Regions from separate parts of the Arthrobacter sp. 2MCAF15 genome, predicted to be linked through region 1. Evidence: riboswitches for the same ligand, from Rfam matches in the RefSeq annotation. Region 1 holds a riboswitch; each other region holds the start of a gene.

Region 1 (4,034 bases):
GGGAGGAGGTCCTGGGTGCTGGCTTCTGCGGTCATTGAAACGCTCCGGTGTTCTAGGGCCACCGGCTCTCGGTGACCTCTCATAGAGTTAAATTACTTGAAGCTTCAATTTATTCCTAGCGGATGAGGTGGCCGCGCAACACAATATGCCTAAGTTGCCGCAGCGTCGCCGGATTTTTCCGCGGATCCTCGGCGGTGACCAGGACATCGGCGCTTGCGGCTTCGCCGATGGAGTCCGCGCCGAGCCAGGTCCTCGCGGACCAGCTGGCGGCGTCGAGGGCGGCAGCGGCGGGAAGGCCGGCTGCGTGCAGGGCTTGGATCTCGTCGACAATCCGGCCGTGGCTAATGACGCTGCCGGCGTCGGTCCCGGCATAGATGGCCAGCCCGGCCTCGTGGGCTTCGAGGACCCGCTCGGCGCGCCGCTCCCACAGCGAGCGCATATGGGCGGCATAGCGGGGAAACTTGGCCCCCGCCCGCGCCGCAATGTCCGGGAACGTGGCGATGTTGATCAGGGTGGGCACGATCGGGACGCCCTGTTCGAGGAAGCGCGGCAGGTGCCGCGGCAGCAGCCCGGTGGCGTGCTCGATGCAGTCGATCCCGGCGTCGAGCATGTCATCCAGGGTGTCTTCGGCGAAGCAGTGCGCGGTGACGCGGGCCCCTTCATCGTGGGCGGCCTGGATGGCGTCCTTGACCGTGCGGGCCGGAAAGCTGGCGGCGAGGTCGCCGGCGTCGCGGTCGATCCAGTCCCCCACCAGCTTGACCCAGCCATCGCCGGCACGGGCCTGCTTCCGCACGGCCTCGACGAGATCGCCGGGCTCGACCTCGACGGCCAGGCCGCGCAAGTAGCGCCGGGCCCTGGCGATGTGCCGGCCGGAGCGGATGATCCGGGGAAGGTCCTGGCGCTGCTGGAGCCAGCGGGTGTCGTGGACGGCGCCGGCATCGCGGACCAGCAGCGTCCCGGCGTCGCGGTCCACCAGGGCTTGGGATTCCGCGGTGGCCTCGGAGACGTCCCCGCCCGGGCCAAGGCCGATGTGGCAGTGTGCGTCCACAAGCCCGGGCATGACCCAGCCGTCCAGCACGCGGTCCGGCGCGCCGGCGGGACGGTCGAAGGCCAGCAGGCCGTCCACCGCCCAGAGCCCGCGGCGTTCCTGGTCCGCCGCGGTGAGGATGGGGCCGGTGAACTCGATGATGCTGGTCATGGCCTACAGCCTAATCCGCATGACGATCCGGCGGCCCAGCCCATCCAGGCCCAGCTGCGTTTCGTGGATCCGCAGGGCGGCCAATGCCGGCCCCGGCTCGGCGAGTTCCTCGAAGCCGCAGCTTGCGTAAAACGGGGCATTGAACGGAACGTCCGCGAAAGTGCACAGCGTCATCCATGCATAGCCCCGGCCCCGGGCCGCGTCGATGGCCGCGTGAACCAAGGACCGCCCAATCCCCCGCCTGGCAGAGTCGGGATGAACGGAGAGTTGTTCCAGGTGGGCGTGGCCGCCGACTTCGTCCACGCGGGCGAATCCCACAGGCGGGCTTCCGGCGACCAGTACGAAGAGCGGCTCAACCGGCGTCGCCATTTCCGGGGACGGGAGCGCCTGGTGCCCCAATGCCGCTTCAAGGAGGCGGTCGGCCGCGGCCTCGAGAACCGGCAGCGCCGCGAGGTCTTCCGGCGTCGCCGTCCTGGTGCGGGGCACGGCCCTGGGCAGAGTCACAATTCCACGCTAACACTGCCGTCTGACGCCCGTGCCGTCACACTCGGCAGGCTTCCGGGGGGCCTGTGGTAGCTTCGTCTACGACCACACGGGTGCCCTTGCAGGGGCTGAGATCGGGCTAGCGCAGCCTGCGACCGTTGAACCTGTCCGGGTAATGCCGGCGAAGGAAGTGAGTAATCCTTTGAGCACCACAGAAACACAGCACAGCCCTGCCCAAAACAAGTCAGCAGTCACTACCCAGTCGCTGAAGTCCCACTCGCTGGCCTTCACCGCGGACCCGGAGCATGGCATCCGCGTCCCGGTGACCGAGATCGCCCTGGAACCCTCCCCGGGCGGTGTCGCGAACGCTCCGTTCCGGGTCTACCGCACTGCCGGCCCGGGCAGCGATCCGGTCCGCGGGCTGGAGCCGTTCCGGGCGCCCTGGATCGAGGCGAGGGCGGACACCGAACCCTACGCTGGCCGGGAACGGGCGCTTCTCGATGACGGCAAGTCGGCGGTCCGCCGGGGTGCGGCGTCGGCCGAATGGCAGGGCGGGCGCCCCGTGCCGCGCCGCGCCGTCGAGGGCCGGACCGTCACGCAGATGCGCTATGCGCGCGACGGCGTCATCACCCATGAAATGCGGTTCGTCGCGCTGCGCGAGAACTGCGATGTGGAGCTGGTGCGCAGCGAGGTGGCCGCGGGCCGGGCGATCATTCCCAACAACGTCAACCACCCCGAATCGGAGCCGATGATCATCGGCAAGGCGTTCCTGGTGAAAATCAACGCCAACATCGGCAACTCCGCCGTGACCAGCTCCATCGCCGAGGAGGTCGACAAACTCCAGTGGGCCACGCAGTGGGGCGCGGACACGGTGATGGACCTCTCCACCGGAGATGACATCCACACCACGCGCGAGTGGATCATCCGCAACTCCCCCGTGCCCATCGGCACCGTCCCGATCTACCAGGCGCTGGAGAAGGTCAACGGTGAGGCCAACGCCCTGACCTGGGAGATCTTCCGGGACACCGTGATCGAACAGTGCGAGCAGGGCGTGGACTACATGACCATCCACGCCGGGGTGCTGCTGCGCTATGTGCCCCTGACAGCCAACCGGGTCACCGGCATCGTCTCCCGCGGCGGCTCCATCATGGCCGGCTGGTGCCTGGCGCACCACCAGGAGAACTTCCTGTACACCCACTTCGACGAGCTGTGCGAAATCTTCGCGAACTACGACGTCGCGTTCTCCCTGGGTGACGGGCTGCGGCCCGGCGCGACGGCGGATGCCAACGACGCGGCGCAGTTCGCCGAGCTGGACACACTGGCCGAGCTCACGCAGCGGGCCTGGGAGTTCGATGTGCAGGTCATGGTGGAGGGCCCCGGGCACGTGCCCTTCCACCTGGTCCGGGAAAACGTGGAACGCCAGCAGGAACTCTGCAAGGGCGCACCCTTCTATACGCTCGGGCCGCTGGTCACCGACATCGCGCCCGGTTATGACCACATCACCTCGGCGATCGGCGCCACCGAGATTGCCCGCTACGGCACCGCCATGCTCTGCTACGTCACGCCCAAGGAGCACCTCGGGCTGCCGAACAAGGATGACGTGAAGACCGGGGTGATCACGTACAAGATCGCCGCCCATGCCGCCGACCTCGCCAAGGGCCACCCCGGCGCCCACGAACGCGACGACGCCCTGTCCAAGGCGCGGTTTGAGTTCCGCTGGCGGGACCAGTTCGCGCTGTCCCTGGACCCGGTGACGGCCGAGGCCTTCCATGACGAGACGCTTCCCGCGGAGCCGGCCAAAACCGCGCACTTCTGCTCCATGTGCGGGCCGAAGTTCTGCTCCATGCGGATCAGCCAGGACATCCGGGATGAGTACGGTACCGGTAACTATGGTTCGGCGGATTCCCAGGCTGCCCTGGCGCAGATGGCGGCCGGAATGCAGGCGAAGAGCAACGAGTTCCTGGCCTCCGGCGGCAAGGTCTACCTGCCGGAGCCTGCCGTGGGCGGACCGGCAGCGTGCTAGCAGGCCCGGGCGTGCTGGTGCCGGCTGACCTCGGCGATGAACGATCGGATGATCCGGTCGCCGTCCGTTGAATCCTGGGGCCGGTGCCCGCCCGCGGCCGTGCGGTGCAGGGCGCCGGTCTCGCGCAGGTAGCCGGCGATTTCCTCATACAGCGGTTCCCAGCCGCCGGTCAGGACCAGCGTCGGCACGCCCGGCACGATTTGCAGCGGCGCCTCCCACGGCGGGGCCTGCAGCCGCAGCCGGCGCGCCGCGCGGAGCGCCTCCGGCGTCGTGGCCCCCGGGGCGGCGGCCGCGAACGCGCGGCGGATGAATTCGCGCTGGAAGTCCTCG
Region 2 (4,034 bases), on a different contig from region 1:
CCCGAGCCGTTCGGCCCCGTGATGGTCAGGGCCTCCCCGGCACGGACCTGGGCACATACCCCGGACTGGACCGGACGCGGCGCAATCGTGCGGAAGCGCTCGCGCAGCCCGGCCCGCCGCGGCCGCTCGCGGGACACCGCGAGGCCTTCCGCCTCCAGCAGGAGCTGACCTGTGCCGGGCGCCTGCCGTCGCGCCCGCGTTGCCGGCACGTGGCCCGGGACCCACACGCCGGCACCGATGAGCATGTCCCGCGCCTGGGCCAGGACCCGGTCCGGCGGCCCGTCGATCAGGACCGCGGAGTCCGTGGCGGAGCCGGGCTGGAGCACCACGATCCGGTCAACCAGGTCCTTCCAGACTGCCACCCGGTGCTCCACGACCACCAGGGTGGCGCCGGTCTTGTCCAGGCAGCGGCCCACGGCGTCGCGGACCTCCAGGACGCCCGCGGGGTCCAGGTTGGCCGTCGGCTCGTCAAGCAGCAGCAGCCCTGGCCGCATCGCGAGGATCCCGGCTAGCGCCAACCRCTGCTTTTGTCCGCCGGAGAGCGCCGACGTGGGATGGTCCAGCGGCAGCCTGCCCAGGCCGACGTCCTCGAGCGCCTCGCCCACCCGCGGCCAGATCTCCTCCGCCGGGACGGCGAGGTTCTCAGCCCCGAAGGCGACGTCGTCGCCGAGGCGGGACAGCACCACCTGCGTTTCCGGGTCCTGCTGCACCAGCCCGGCGCGGCCGCGCTGCGCCCGCGGCGGGGCCCCGTCGATCAGCAGGCTTCCCGTCTCGTCGGAATCTTCGGCGTCGCCGGAGTCGCCGGAAGGCCCGGCTGCGCCGTCCCCCAGCACGCCGGCCAGGGCGTGGAGCAGCGTCGATTTGCCGGCGCCGGAGGGGCCCAGCAGGAGCACGCGCTCCCCCGGCCGGATGTCCAGGTCAAGGCCGCTGACCGCGGGCCGGGGCCTTCCGGCGTGCCGCCAGCCCCAGCCGCGGGCCGTGACGGCGGCCGGCCTGACTTCCGGTGAAGGTCTCATGAGTCGTCTGCAGGTTTCAGATGTAGGTTCAGCAGTCGGCTCAGGAGAAAACGGGCTCCGTGGCGGCCTTGCGGGAGGCAAAGGAGCCCAGCACGCCTGTCTTGGCCAGGCCTCGGGTGGCGAGCCAGGACAGTCCGCCGGCAATCACAGCACCGGAGATGGTGGTGAAGACGATGTAGGCGAGCTTGTCGCCGGCTTCGTAGGCGATGTTCCAGCCCCACGGCAGGAAGGAATCGTTCAGGCCGCAGAAGAGGCCCGCACCCGCCCCGGCCAGCAGCGATACAGGCAGGTTGAACTTCGTGTAGAGGAAGGCCGCGAAGACCAGCTCCGCGCCAAGGCCCTGCAGCACACCGGAGATCAGCACCGTGGTGCCGTACTGGGAACCCATGATGAGCTCGCCCGTGGCCGCCACGCTCTCGCAGAAGAGCGCCGCACCCGGCTTGCGGATGATGAGCATGCCCAATACGGCCGGAATCATCCAGCCGCCGGCGTAGAGTCCGCTGAGCGGCGGGTAGATGGCGTTGACCGGGGTTGAAATCAGGTTCGCACCCTGGGACCAGGCCCAGAAGATGACGCCGCCGGCAACGGCGATCAAGGCGGCCACCACAATGTCCACCACACGCCAGGTGTAGTTGCGGCGGGCGGCTGGGCGGCTGGTGGAACCATGCTGTGCTGAAATATCTGTCATGTCGTCCTCCTGAGGAACAGGAGGGGAGGATGCTCCGGCCGGGTTCGGCTTCCGCCGCCCTCCGCGCATCCTGAGATCTCGACTCCCTTGCGCCGGTACTAACCGGATCAGGTTCGAGGGTCTGCGGCTGTCCGCACTCTCAGCGCCCACCAGCGGTTTTCCCCGGATTTTTCCGGCGATGCCCGACGGCGGCGCTCCCCTGTCGTAAATTATTCTGCCCTTGTGGGCTGGCTCAGTTTACACCCGGACGGCCGGGTTTTCAGTGGCGTGCCGTCACAATCCGGGGCCGGGCAAAGCCGGTCACCGCGGCCGGGAATTGCCGCTTGGTAGAGTCGACGTGTCGGACACCCGGACCCGCCTGCGGGCGGCCTAGTCACGCACCGGAAAGCTGGACTATTTTGACGCTCACACCAGATCCCTCCGGGGAATACGACCCCGATTCGAGCGAGCCGCAGCCGCAGGGATCCCTCGCGGCGCTCATCGGCCGCGTGCTGGCCGAGATGGAGGCCCTCCAGTTCGCCTCGTTCAGCAAGGACGATGCCCTGGACCTAGGACTCCTCCTCGTCGAGCTGGGCAGGCAACGCTCGCTGCCCATCGCCGTCGACATCACCAAAGGCGAGCAGGTGCTCTTCCACGCCGCGCTGGACGGCGCCACGCCGGATAACGAACGCTGGATCAACGCCAAGAAGCGCACGGCCATGCGGTACGAGGTCCCGTCCCTGCTGGTGGGCCTCCGCGCCCGCGCTGCCGGCGGCAGGATCGAGGACAACGCCTGGTTCGACCAGATGGAGTTCGCCGCGCACGGCGGAGCGTTTCCCATTTACGTCCGCGGCACGGGCGCCGTCGCGGTCGTCACCGTCTCCGGCCTGCCCCAGAAGGCGGACCACGATCTTGTTGTCGAGGCCCTGCGGAACGTCCTCACACCGGAACGCTAGGCTGGGGGTAGCCCCTGTTCCCGCCCCAAGGAGACCGAAGAATGACCATCCTCATCAAGCTGCTCGGCACCGGCGTCAGCCTCGCGGCCGGCTTTGCCGGCACCAAGCTGGTGGACACCATCTGGGAAAAGTCCACGGGCAACAAGCCGCCCAAGGGCCACGACGACGACGTCCCCACCACGCTGCGCACGGCATTGACGTTCGCCCTGATCTCCGCATCGGTCAGCGCCATCATCCAGGTGCTCGCCAACCGCGGCACGCAGCGGGCGATCACCCGCTTCTCCAAAACCCAGGACATCGTCTAGCCGGCCCTGGCTGGACGGACCTGGCTGGGCGGACATCGTCGCGACGGACCTGGCTGGCCCGCCTCCGGATTGGACGCTACGGATTAGGCGCTTCGGTTAGCCGTTTCGGTTAGCCGGCGTCGACGTCGTCCGCTCCGTGCTTGGCGGCCGCCTGCTGAACCACTGCCTCGAGCTCGTCGGAGGTCAGCAGCTCCGGGTGCAGGTGCTTGGTCCGGTAACCGGCCCGGCCCACCATGTGGGCCGATACGGGGACGGTCAGCAGCTGGAAGAGCCACGCCACCACCAGCACGGGCCACACCCACCAGGTGCGCATCTGCAGGCCAAGGGCCGCCAGCAGCAGGAACAGTCCCAGGACCTGCGGTTTGGTGGCGGCATGCATCCTGCTCATGAGGTCCGGGAAGCGCAACAGCCCGACTGCGGCGCCGAGGGACATGAGGGCGCCGGTCACCATGAACACGGCCGAGACGGAGTCGATCACTGTGTCAGGATTCACGGACGCTCTCCCTCCGGTCGGCCACGAACCGGGCGAAGGTGACCGAGCCGACGAAGCCGATCAGGGAGATCGCCACGAGCAGCATCAGGTTGTTCAGGTGCCGGTTGGCGGCCATGTCGATGCACAGGGCCGCGCCGAAGATGGCCAGCAGCACGTCGGCGGCGAGGACACGGTCCAGCAGTGAGGGGCCCCGCGCGATCCGGATGATCGCCCCCAGTGCGGCGAGGGAAAGTACGACGGCGGTCACCGTCAGGACGATCTGCATCATGCGGTGACCTCCTGGGTAAGGGCGGAGAGTTCGTCTTTGGAGCCCATGATCCTGATCAGCCCGGCCTCGGTGTCCCGGACCTCCTTGCGCAGCTTGGCCGCGTCCTGGGCGTTGCGGACGTTGATGCCGTGGATGTAGAGCGTGGACGTGGACCTGTCCACCTCCACCACAAGGGATCCCGGAATCAGGGAGATCACGTGCCCGGTGGCCGTGACCAGGAGGTCGGAATGGCTCCGCAGCGGCACGGCGACGATTGCGCTGACGACTTTGGGGCCACGGACCACGGCGAGGTACAGGACCTGGAAACTGGCCGCGACGACTTTTGCCAG
Region 3 (4,034 bases), 390 kb from region 1:
CAAGCGCCACGCCGTCGATCACCAACGGATCGGCCACCGCCCCGCGCGCCTGCACGGCCGGTGTTCCTGCCAGTGTGGTCTCGTTCATGCTGGTCATCCTCCCTGGACTGCCGTGACAAGTTCGACGTCGTCGCCGTCGGCGAGCGCCGTGGCGTGCCACTGGCTGCGCGGCACCACTTCGGCGTTGCGGGCCACGGCGACACCGAGTTTCCGGCCGTCGGCGGCCTGGCCGTCGGGGCCGATGCTCCGGCCCGTGAGCTGGCTCACGAGCGTGCTGACGGAGGCGCCGTCGGCGACGCTTTGCTCCGTTCCGTTCAGTCTGATGTTCATGCTGCTTCCTTCTTGGGACTGTCCCCGAACGTGTCCGGGATGCGGGAAAAACGGTCGGGGCGGAAACCGGCCCAGCGCGGGTCCGGCGTCCCGTCCATGAGTTGGCGGCACACGGCGGCAGCCGCCGGGGTGAGCAGGACCCCGTGCCGGAAGAAACCTGTGGCGATGATGAGTCCGGGGACATCCCCGCCGCCCGGGCGGCCGACCCGGCCAAGCAGCGGGGCGTTGTCCGGCGTGCCGGGCCGCGCCCGCGCCGTGGCTTCCAGGAGCTCCAGTTCGGCGACGGCGGGCACCAGCTGCTGCGCGTCCCGCAGCAGCTGGTAGACGCCGCCGGCCGACACCGCCTGCGGATCCGACGGGCCGTCCTCGCGCTGGGTGGCACCAATCACCACGGTCCCGTCCTGGCGGGGCACGATGTACACCGGGACCCCGCGCACCATCCCGCGCACGGTGGCCGTGAGCAGCGGCTGCAGGTGCGCGGGCACGCGGAGCCGGAGGATGTCACCGTAGACGGGCCGCAGCGGCAGTGTGAGCCCGGCGGGCAATTCGCCAAGATCGGCGGCGCCGAGCCCGTTGGCGACCACGGTTTCCGCGGCGCGTACGTTACCGCCGCCATCGAGGCGGACCCCTGCAACGTTGCCGTCCTGCCACAGCAGCCCTGCAGCGCGCCGCCGGATGAAGCTGCCGCGGTCCTCCGCGGCCAGGACGCCGGCAATCCGGGCGATCAGCAGGCGGGGATCCACCTGGTGGTCGGCCGGGATGTCGAAGGCACACGAGATGCCGGGGCTCAGCAGGGGCTCCCGGCCCCGTGCCTCGCGCACTGTCAGCGGTTCCACGCTGAGGCCGCAGGCTTTCTGGACTTCCCTCAGGTCCGCGAGCGCGCGCCGGTCCGCCGCGTCCGCCCCGACGGCGAGCGTCGGCGTCGTCAAATACCCGGTACCCGCCCGGGAGTCCTGGCCAACGGGACCGGCGTCGAGCCCGGCCGCGAATCCGGGCCACAGCCGGGAAGACTCGAGCATCAGCTCCAGCAGCTGCTCCTCCTGGTAGTGCAGCTCGCTGACGGGGGCGAGCATGCCGGCCGCGGCCCAGCTCGCTCCGGTGCCGGGAGAATCATCGATCAGGACCACGGACCGGCCCGCGCGGCTGGCCTCGAAGGCGATGCCGTGGCCGATCACCCCGCCGCCGATCACGGCAACGTCTGCGGTGATGTCCCCTGCGGTGATTCCGTGAGTGGATGCGTCTCCGGTGTAACAATCCCGGGCGGTGGCGTCATCTGCGGCCACGGCTTCACGCGCGGTTTGTGTGCCTACTTGTGTGCCCACTTGTGTGCCCATGAAAAATTCCTTCCCTACGCCGGTACTAGCCGGATCAGGTCAAGCGGTCGGCTCTGACGCCCTCTCAGCCGGGCAGCGGCTCCATGGCTGCTGCGGGCTCCCGCGGTATGCGCCCAGTTTAGAGGAACTAGGCTGGTCCCATGAGCCAGGACCACCTCCACACCACCGCCCGCCTCTACTTGTGCACCGACGCCCGCAGGGACCGCGGCGACTTCGAGGACTTCGTGGACGCCGCCTTCGCCGGCGGAGTGGACATCATCCAGCTGCGCGACAAGTCGCTCGAGGCGGCCGAGGAACTGGAACTCCTGGAGGTCCTGCACGCCGCGGCGCAGCGCCACGGACGGCTGTGGGCCGTCAACGACCGGGCGGACATCGCCTCCCTGTCCGGGGCCCCGGTGTTCCATATCGGCCAGAAGGACATTTCGCTGGACGCAGCCCGCGGCTTCCTGGGCAAAGACGCCGTGATCGGCCTGTCCACCCACACCCCGGAACAGGTGGACGCCGCTGTTGCTGCTTCTCCCAGCCGCAAGGGACTGGACTACTTCTGTGTGGGGCCCGTGTGGGCGACTCCCACCAAGCCGGGGCGCGCCGCCGTCGGCCTCGACCTGGTCCGTTACGCCGCCCAGGCAACCGGCCAGGCGGACGCCGAGGGCGCCGGAAACCCCGACGGCCGGACGGAAAGCCTGTTGCCGTGGTTTGCGATCGGCGGGATCGACCTCGGCAACGTGGAGCAGGTAGTCGACGCCGGCGCCCGGCGGATCGTGGTGGTCCGGGCCATCACCGACGCCGACGATCCGGCCCACGCCGCCGGTGCACTGCTGGCGGCACTGGACGCCGCTGATTCCTGAACGCCGACTCCTGAACGCTGGTTCCTGAACAGGTTCCCCCGCCCTGAACCTGGCCGGCGCCCTGGGCCGTCCCTGGCAGTGAACCCTCGGCCCGGTGAAACCCCCGCCCGGAACCTAGCCGGGGAGCCCCAGTCCTGCCATCCTTCGCGCGTGGTTCGCTGCGAGCTCGGCCGTCAGACCCACCACCAGTGCCCTGGCATCCGCGTCGCCCAGTCCCGACAGCCCGCCCAGGAATGCGTGCTCAAGGCTCACCCGCTGGGCATGGGTCAGGACCTCGCCCAGCAGGCGCCGGGCCCACAGCGCCAGGCGTGACGCCAGCCGGGGGTCATCGGCCAGGGCCGCCTTGAGGCGCTCCTGCAGCACACCCGTGGACTCGCCGGTGGAGCGGACCTGTGCGATCAGCTCCCGGGTCCCGGCGTCGACGTACACGCCGACGGCGCTGTAAAAGTCCGCGGAGACCGTGTCGATCACGTAGGCCTTCATGAGCGCCTCGTACCAGTCCGCCGGGCGTGTGCGCTCATGGAAGAGGTCCACCGAGGGCTGGAACGGCAGCATGGCAGCCTCCGTGTCCAGGCCCATATCCTCGAGCCGTGCCCGGATGAGTTCGTAGTGCTGGAACTCGGCCACCGCCATCCTGCCCAGCACGGCACGGTCACGCAGTGTGGGCGAATATCCGGCACTGGAAGAGAGCCGTTCGAAGGCGGAAAGCTCGCCGTACGCCATCACTCCCAGCAGATCCGCCAGGAAGCTGTTGTAGAGGGCAGGATCCTCCGGAGTTGCGCTCATGATCCAAGACTAATGGCGGAAATCGGGCTACCCTGATTTTCGTGTCCCATCATCGCCTGACCCCCAGTGTCCACGAGCAGCAGAACCAGCTGGCCGGGGCCCTCAAGGCGTTGCGCACTACCCTGGAACTGCCCGGCCCGTTTCCCGAGGACGTGCTGCGCGACGCGGCGGCGGCCGTGGCCGAGCACAAGCTCCCGGACCTGGACCTCACGCACGTCGAGTTCGTGACCATCGACCCGGCATCGTCCACCGACCTCGACCAGGCCCTGTTCATCGAACGGGATGACAAGGGCTACAAGGTGTTCTACGCCATCGCCGACGTCCCGTCGTTTGTCGCCCCGGGCGGGGCGCTCGACGCCGAGACCCGGCGCCGCGGGCAGACCTTCTACACCCCCGACGGCAGGATTCCGCTGCATCCGGAGATCATCAGCGAGGCCGCCGGCAGTCTGCTCGCAGGTCAGCTGTGCTCCGCGTTCGTCTGGGAGTTCGGGCTCGACGCCGCGGCAGAGGTGACATCGGTCCTTGTGCGCCGGGCCCGGGTCCGCAGCCGAGCGAAACTCAGCTACAAGGCCGTCCAGGCCGACCTCGACGCCGGCACGGCCACGCCCGTGCTGCAGCTGCTCAAAGAGGTCGGCATCAAGCGGGTGGAACTCGAACGCCTGCGCGGCGGGGCAAGCCTGAACATGCCCGAACAGGAAATCCAGCAGCTGCCCGACGGCGGCTACCGGATTGTCGC
Region 4 (4,034 bases), on a different contig from region 1:
GCTTGACGCCGAGGTACTGGGCGTTGGAGTCACGACCGTTGCGAGTGGAACTCGCGCCTTTTTTATGTGCCATTTGAAATGCCTGCCTTCAAAAATTCTGGGAAATCTGCTGGAACCTGAACAGTAACGAAGGGTTACTTGATACCGGTGATCTTGACCTTGGTCAATTCCTGACGGTGACCCTGGCGCTTCTTGTAACCGGTCTTGTTCTTGAACTTCTGGATGACGATCTTCGGACCACGGAGGTCTTCGAGGATCTCAGCCGTAACCGTTACCTTGGCCAGGTCCGCAGCAGCAGACGTGACTTTGTCACCGTCCACCAGGAGCAGTGCGGGCAACTCAAAGGTGCTGCCGGCTCCACCGGGGACGCGGTTCAGGGTAACGAAGTCTCCAACGGAAACCTTCTCTTGGCGGCCGCCTGCGCGGACAATCGCGTACACCACTGGGGAACTCACTTCTCTCGACGTTTATTACTAGATTTGCGTGCGGAACCTGGGGCCAAATTGTTTGGACCGGCTCACGCTGTGCCTCAACGCCGGTGGATTCCCCGGGGGAACCCATGAGCTATCCCCGGAACAAATCCAGTTGAAATTCCAAACGGACAGTTCTCAGGGTCATAACCCAAGTGTTGGCGTAAGCACCGAAGATCTAGAATACGCTAATTTTGCCTTCGGCCGCAAATGAGGCTGGTTCCGGGGGCAGTCCGTGACAGGCGCCACAACGCCTAGACTCTGCGTTCTTGATGTTGTGTTGCCGCAACGACTTCCGGAACCGTGCCCCACCATCCTAGCGGCTGCACAGGCCAGCTCGCGTCAGGCGTGCAGCCGCGGCGCGTCGAAGAAGTCCACTTCGTAGCGTGAGGACTGCCGGAAGGCCAGGGCCATGGCTTCCCGCTCGCCCCCGGATGCCTGCCGGGCCGCCGTGTCCGTGTACGCGATGGCCTGCCGGGTGGCCGCGGCGAAGTCCTCATCGGCGTAGGTCCGCAGCCAGTCGGCGTAGGGATGCCCGGCGGGTGCGCCGCCGGCAAGGAACTCCCGGTGCAGCGTGGAGCCGACCTCGGCGTAGAGCCAGAAGCATGGGAGGGCCGCTGCCACGAGGACCCCGTAGCTGCCGGACACCGAGGCGGCCAACAGGTGATCGACGTAGGACTTCGTTACCGGGCCCAGGGTGGCCGCCGTGGGGCGGGTGCTGAGCCAGGTACGGTGCAGCTCGGACTCGACTTCCAGGCAGGTCTGCGCGGACCTCGCCCAGAACAGCTGCTCGGCCTCGGTGGGGGCGATCGCGGCGGCGCGGGCCAGGACCCGGGAGTAGCCGTTGAGGTAGATGGCGTCCTGGGCGAGGTAGTAGGCGAACTCGTGCTCGGGCAAGGTCCCGTCGGCCAGGCCGCGGATGAAGTCCAGGGCGTAGATGGCGTCAAGATCGGCGGTGGCCCCCGCGTGCAGGGCCGCGGCGAACTCGCCCTCCCCCGGAGCGTGGCCCGCGTCAGCGTCGCCCACATGAGCGTGGCCGACGTGGTGGAAGTGATGGACCGGGCCGTTGCCGGTGCCGACGTCCAGGACCGAGGCTTCGCGGAGTGCGCCCAGCAGCCACGGCTTGACCTCCCGCAGCGCCGCTTCCCAGTCCCCCACCCGGGCCTGCACGGTGGCCATGGCCGAGGACAGGGAGCAGCCTGTGCCGTGGCTGTTGCGCGTGGCGATCCGCGCCCCCGGCACCACCACCGTTTCGGTGCCGAGCAGGCCCCCGGTGTTGACCAGCGCATCCGGGCAGCCGGCGTCGTCGTGCGCGAGCCCGCCCTGGAGGTGTCCGCCCTTGACCAGGACGGTGGCGCCGGTCAGTGCGGCCAGCCGTTTGCCCTGCGCCAGGGCCTCGGCCCAGTCGGCCGCGACGGGTTCCTTGAGCAGGATGCCGAGTTCGGCGAGGTTCGGGGTGATGAGGTCCGCCAGCGGCAGGAGGGCCTGCAGGGCGGCCTCGGCCGATTCCTGCAGGAGCCGGTCACCGCTCGTGGCGACCATCACTGGGTCCAGGACGACGACGGCGGGGCGCACCTTCTCCAGCCAGGTGCGGACGGCGTCGATCACACCGGCGTCGCCGAGCATGCCGATCTTGACGGCGTCAATGTCGATGTCCTCGCTGATGGCGTCCAGCTGGGCCGTGAGGAACGCCGCCGGGGGTACGTGGACGGCGCGCACGCCCTGGGTGTTTTGGGCGGTCAGGGCCGTGATGGCGGCCATGCCGTAACCGCCATTCGCCGCGATGCTTTTTAGGTCGGCCTGGATCCCGGCCCCGCCGGACGGATCGGAGCCCGCAATCGCCAGCACGCGGGGAATGCGCGGCGGCGCGGACGGGCGGACCCCAGAGGGCAAGAAACCGCCGGGCAGAAAACTGCCCGGCTGAAGATCACTGGGCGGCAATTTGGACGGATTGGATTTCGCGGACAAGTCAGACATCCCTTCGCCGGTGCTAACCGGACAGGTTCAACGGGTCTGGATCTCAGCCGGCCCGATGCGCGGCACCCCGTGTCAGTGTTCCAGCCTAGCCGTTGCCACCGGGCTGCCCCGTTAACGCACGTGCGGGCCCGGGCCGAGCGGACGTATTGTTACGCCCGCTCGGCCCGGACCCGCAACCCAACCAGTCGAAGTGACCGGCCGGGGACGTGATCAGCCGCGGATGGCTACAGCTCCGAGGCCGGTACCCCGACGCCGAGGATGATCGGCTCGTTGCCGGCAGGGATGGACGCCCGCTGGGCCGCGGCGGGCGCCTTGGCCTCGTGAACCGACCCTGCCGCGGCCGGACGTGTGGCCTCGCGGTGTTCCACGGAGGTCTCGTTGGCTGCGCCCTGGGCGCGGCTGGCGCTGCGGTTGCGGCGTCCGCGGCGGCCACGAGTCGTCGTGTCCGCTGCCGGTGAAGCCGGGGCTTCCGCGGCGGGCAAGGCTGACGGCGCCTCGGGGGCCGCCGGTGCCTGGGCTGCATCCTGCCTGTCGGCCTGCTTGCCGGCGTCGGCCTCGCCCAGGTTGGCGAAGGCCTCGGTCAGCAGGTCCAGGGTCAAGGCCGGTGCCTGGGTGTCCTCGGCGTGCTCGACGAAGGGCAGGGCAACCTGCTCGCCGCCAAACGTCAGGACGGTCGCGGGACGTCCGGCTGCCTCGTCCGCGGCGGCGAGATGCGTCACGGCGTCGACGGCGGCCTGCCGGGCCCCGGCGTCGCTGGCCGCGGCTGCCTCCCCGTCGTGCAGGTGCGCGGCGTGCGCGGCGGCGGCAATGTTCGCCAGCGCGGCCCGGGTGGCTTCAGCCTTGGCGTGGCGTTCAGCCTCGGTGGGCTCGGCGTGGACGGCCGCGGGCGTGGACGGCGCGGACTCCGGGCCCTGGCCTCCCCTGCCGCGGCGGCGGCTCTTGCGCTCGGTGCGGGCAGCCGGCTGGGCCGCCTCGGTGCGCGGCACATAGTGCTCCGCGGCGACCGTGTTGGCGCGGCGGTGTTCCACGGGCTCGTCATGGGTGACGATGCCGCGGCCCGCGCACGCTTCGCACTGCTCACCGAAGACTTCCAGCAGGCCGGTGCCCATCCGCTTGCGGGTCATCTGCACGAGGCCCAGCGAGGTCACCTCAGCCACCTGGTGCTTGGTCCGGTCCCGGCCCAGGCACTCCACCATGCGGCGCAGCACGAGGTCGCGGTTGGATTCGAGCACCATGTCGATGAAGTCGATCACGATGATGCCGCCGATGTCGCGCAGGCGCAGCTGCCGGACGACTTCCTCGGCCGCTTCCAGGTTGTTCTTGGTGACGGTTTCCTCGAGGTTGCCGCCGGAGCCGGTGAACTTGCCGGTGTTGACGTCCACCACGGTCATGGCTTCGGTGCGGTCGATCACGAGGGACCCGCCAGAGGGCAGGAAGACCTTGCGGTCCAGGGCCTTGTGGATCTGCTCGTCGATGCGCCAGGCCGCAAAGATGTCCGTGTCCTTGGTCCACTTCTCGAGCCGGCCCACCAGGTCCGGAGCCACGTAGGTGACGTAGGCCTCGATGGTGTCCCAGGCTTCCTCGCCG

What was found. Region 1 has a riboswitch for thiamine pyrophosphate ahead of thiC (phosphomethylpyrimidine synthase ThiC). Riboswitches for the same ligand answer to the same signal wherever they lie in the genome.
Region 2: it holds a riboswitch for thiamine pyrophosphate, as region 1 does, so the genes downstream of both, AB4089_RS12065 (ECF transporter S component) here and thiC (phosphomethylpyrimidine synthase ThiC) in region 1, are expected to answer to the same signal.
Region 3: it holds a riboswitch for thiamine pyrophosphate, as region 1 does, so the genes downstream of both, thiO (glycine oxidase ThiO) here and thiC (phosphomethylpyrimidine synthase ThiC) in region 1, are expected to answer to the same signal.
Region 4: it holds a riboswitch for thiamine pyrophosphate, as region 1 does, so the genes downstream of both, AB4089_RS07985 (bifunctional hydroxymethylpyrimidine kinase/phosphomethylpyrimidine kinase) here and thiC (phosphomethylpyrimidine synthase ThiC) in region 1, are expected to answer to the same signal.

What each region holds. Positions count from the first base shown of each region.
Region 1 is NZ_JBFRGZ010000001.1:456,355-460,388, reverse strand. It holds gene AB4089_RS01990 (VOC family protein) at 1-35, opposite strand, end outside; gene AB4089_RS01985 (amidohydrolase family protein) at 116-1,198, opposite strand; gene AB4089_RS01980 (GNAT family N-acetyltransferase) at 1,202-1,702, opposite strand; TPP riboswitch at 1,781-1,888, shown strand; gene thiC (phosphomethylpyrimidine synthase ThiC) at 1,884-3,704, shown strand; gene AB4089_RS01970 (alpha/beta fold hydrolase) at 3,701-4,034, opposite strand, start outside.
Region 2 is NZ_JBFRGZ010000009.1:16,898-20,931, reverse strand. It holds gene AB4089_RS12070 (ABC transporter ATP-binding protein) at 1-1,016, opposite strand, end outside; gene AB4089_RS12065 (ECF transporter S component) at 1,057-1,704, opposite strand; TPP riboswitch at 1,771-1,915, opposite strand; gene AB4089_RS12060 (heme-degrading domain-containing protein) at 2,103-2,639, shown strand; gene AB4089_RS12055 (DUF4235 domain-containing protein) at 2,681-2,944, shown strand; gene mnhG (monovalent cation/H(+) antiporter subunit G) at 3,054-3,437, opposite strand; gene AB4089_RS12045 (monovalent cation/H+ antiporter complex subunit F) at 3,427-3,705, opposite strand; gene AB4089_RS12040 (Na+/H+ antiporter subunit E) at 3,702-4,034, opposite strand, start outside.
Region 3 is NZ_JBFRGZ010000001.1:64,720-68,753, reverse strand. It holds gene AB4089_RS00320 (thiazole synthase) at 1-88, opposite strand, end outside; gene thiS (sulfur carrier protein ThiS) at 94-330, opposite strand; gene thiO (glycine oxidase ThiO) at 327-1,664, opposite strand; TPP riboswitch at 1,658-1,778, opposite strand; gene AB4089_RS00305 (thiamine phosphate synthase) at 1,805-2,512, shown strand; gene AB4089_RS00300 (ferritin-like fold-containing protein) at 2,627-3,298, opposite strand; gene AB4089_RS00295 (RNB domain-containing ribonuclease) at 3,340-4,034, shown strand, end outside.
Region 4 is NZ_JBFRGZ010000005.1:73,812-77,845, reverse strand. It holds gene rpmA (50S ribosomal protein L27) at 1-73, opposite strand, end outside; gene rplU (50S ribosomal protein L21) at 135-443, opposite strand; gene AB4089_RS07985 (bifunctional hydroxymethylpyrimidine kinase/phosphomethylpyrimidine kinase) at 813-2,447, opposite strand; TPP riboswitch at 2,430-2,527, opposite strand; gene AB4089_RS07980 (Rne/Rng family ribonuclease) at 2,672-4,034, opposite strand, start outside.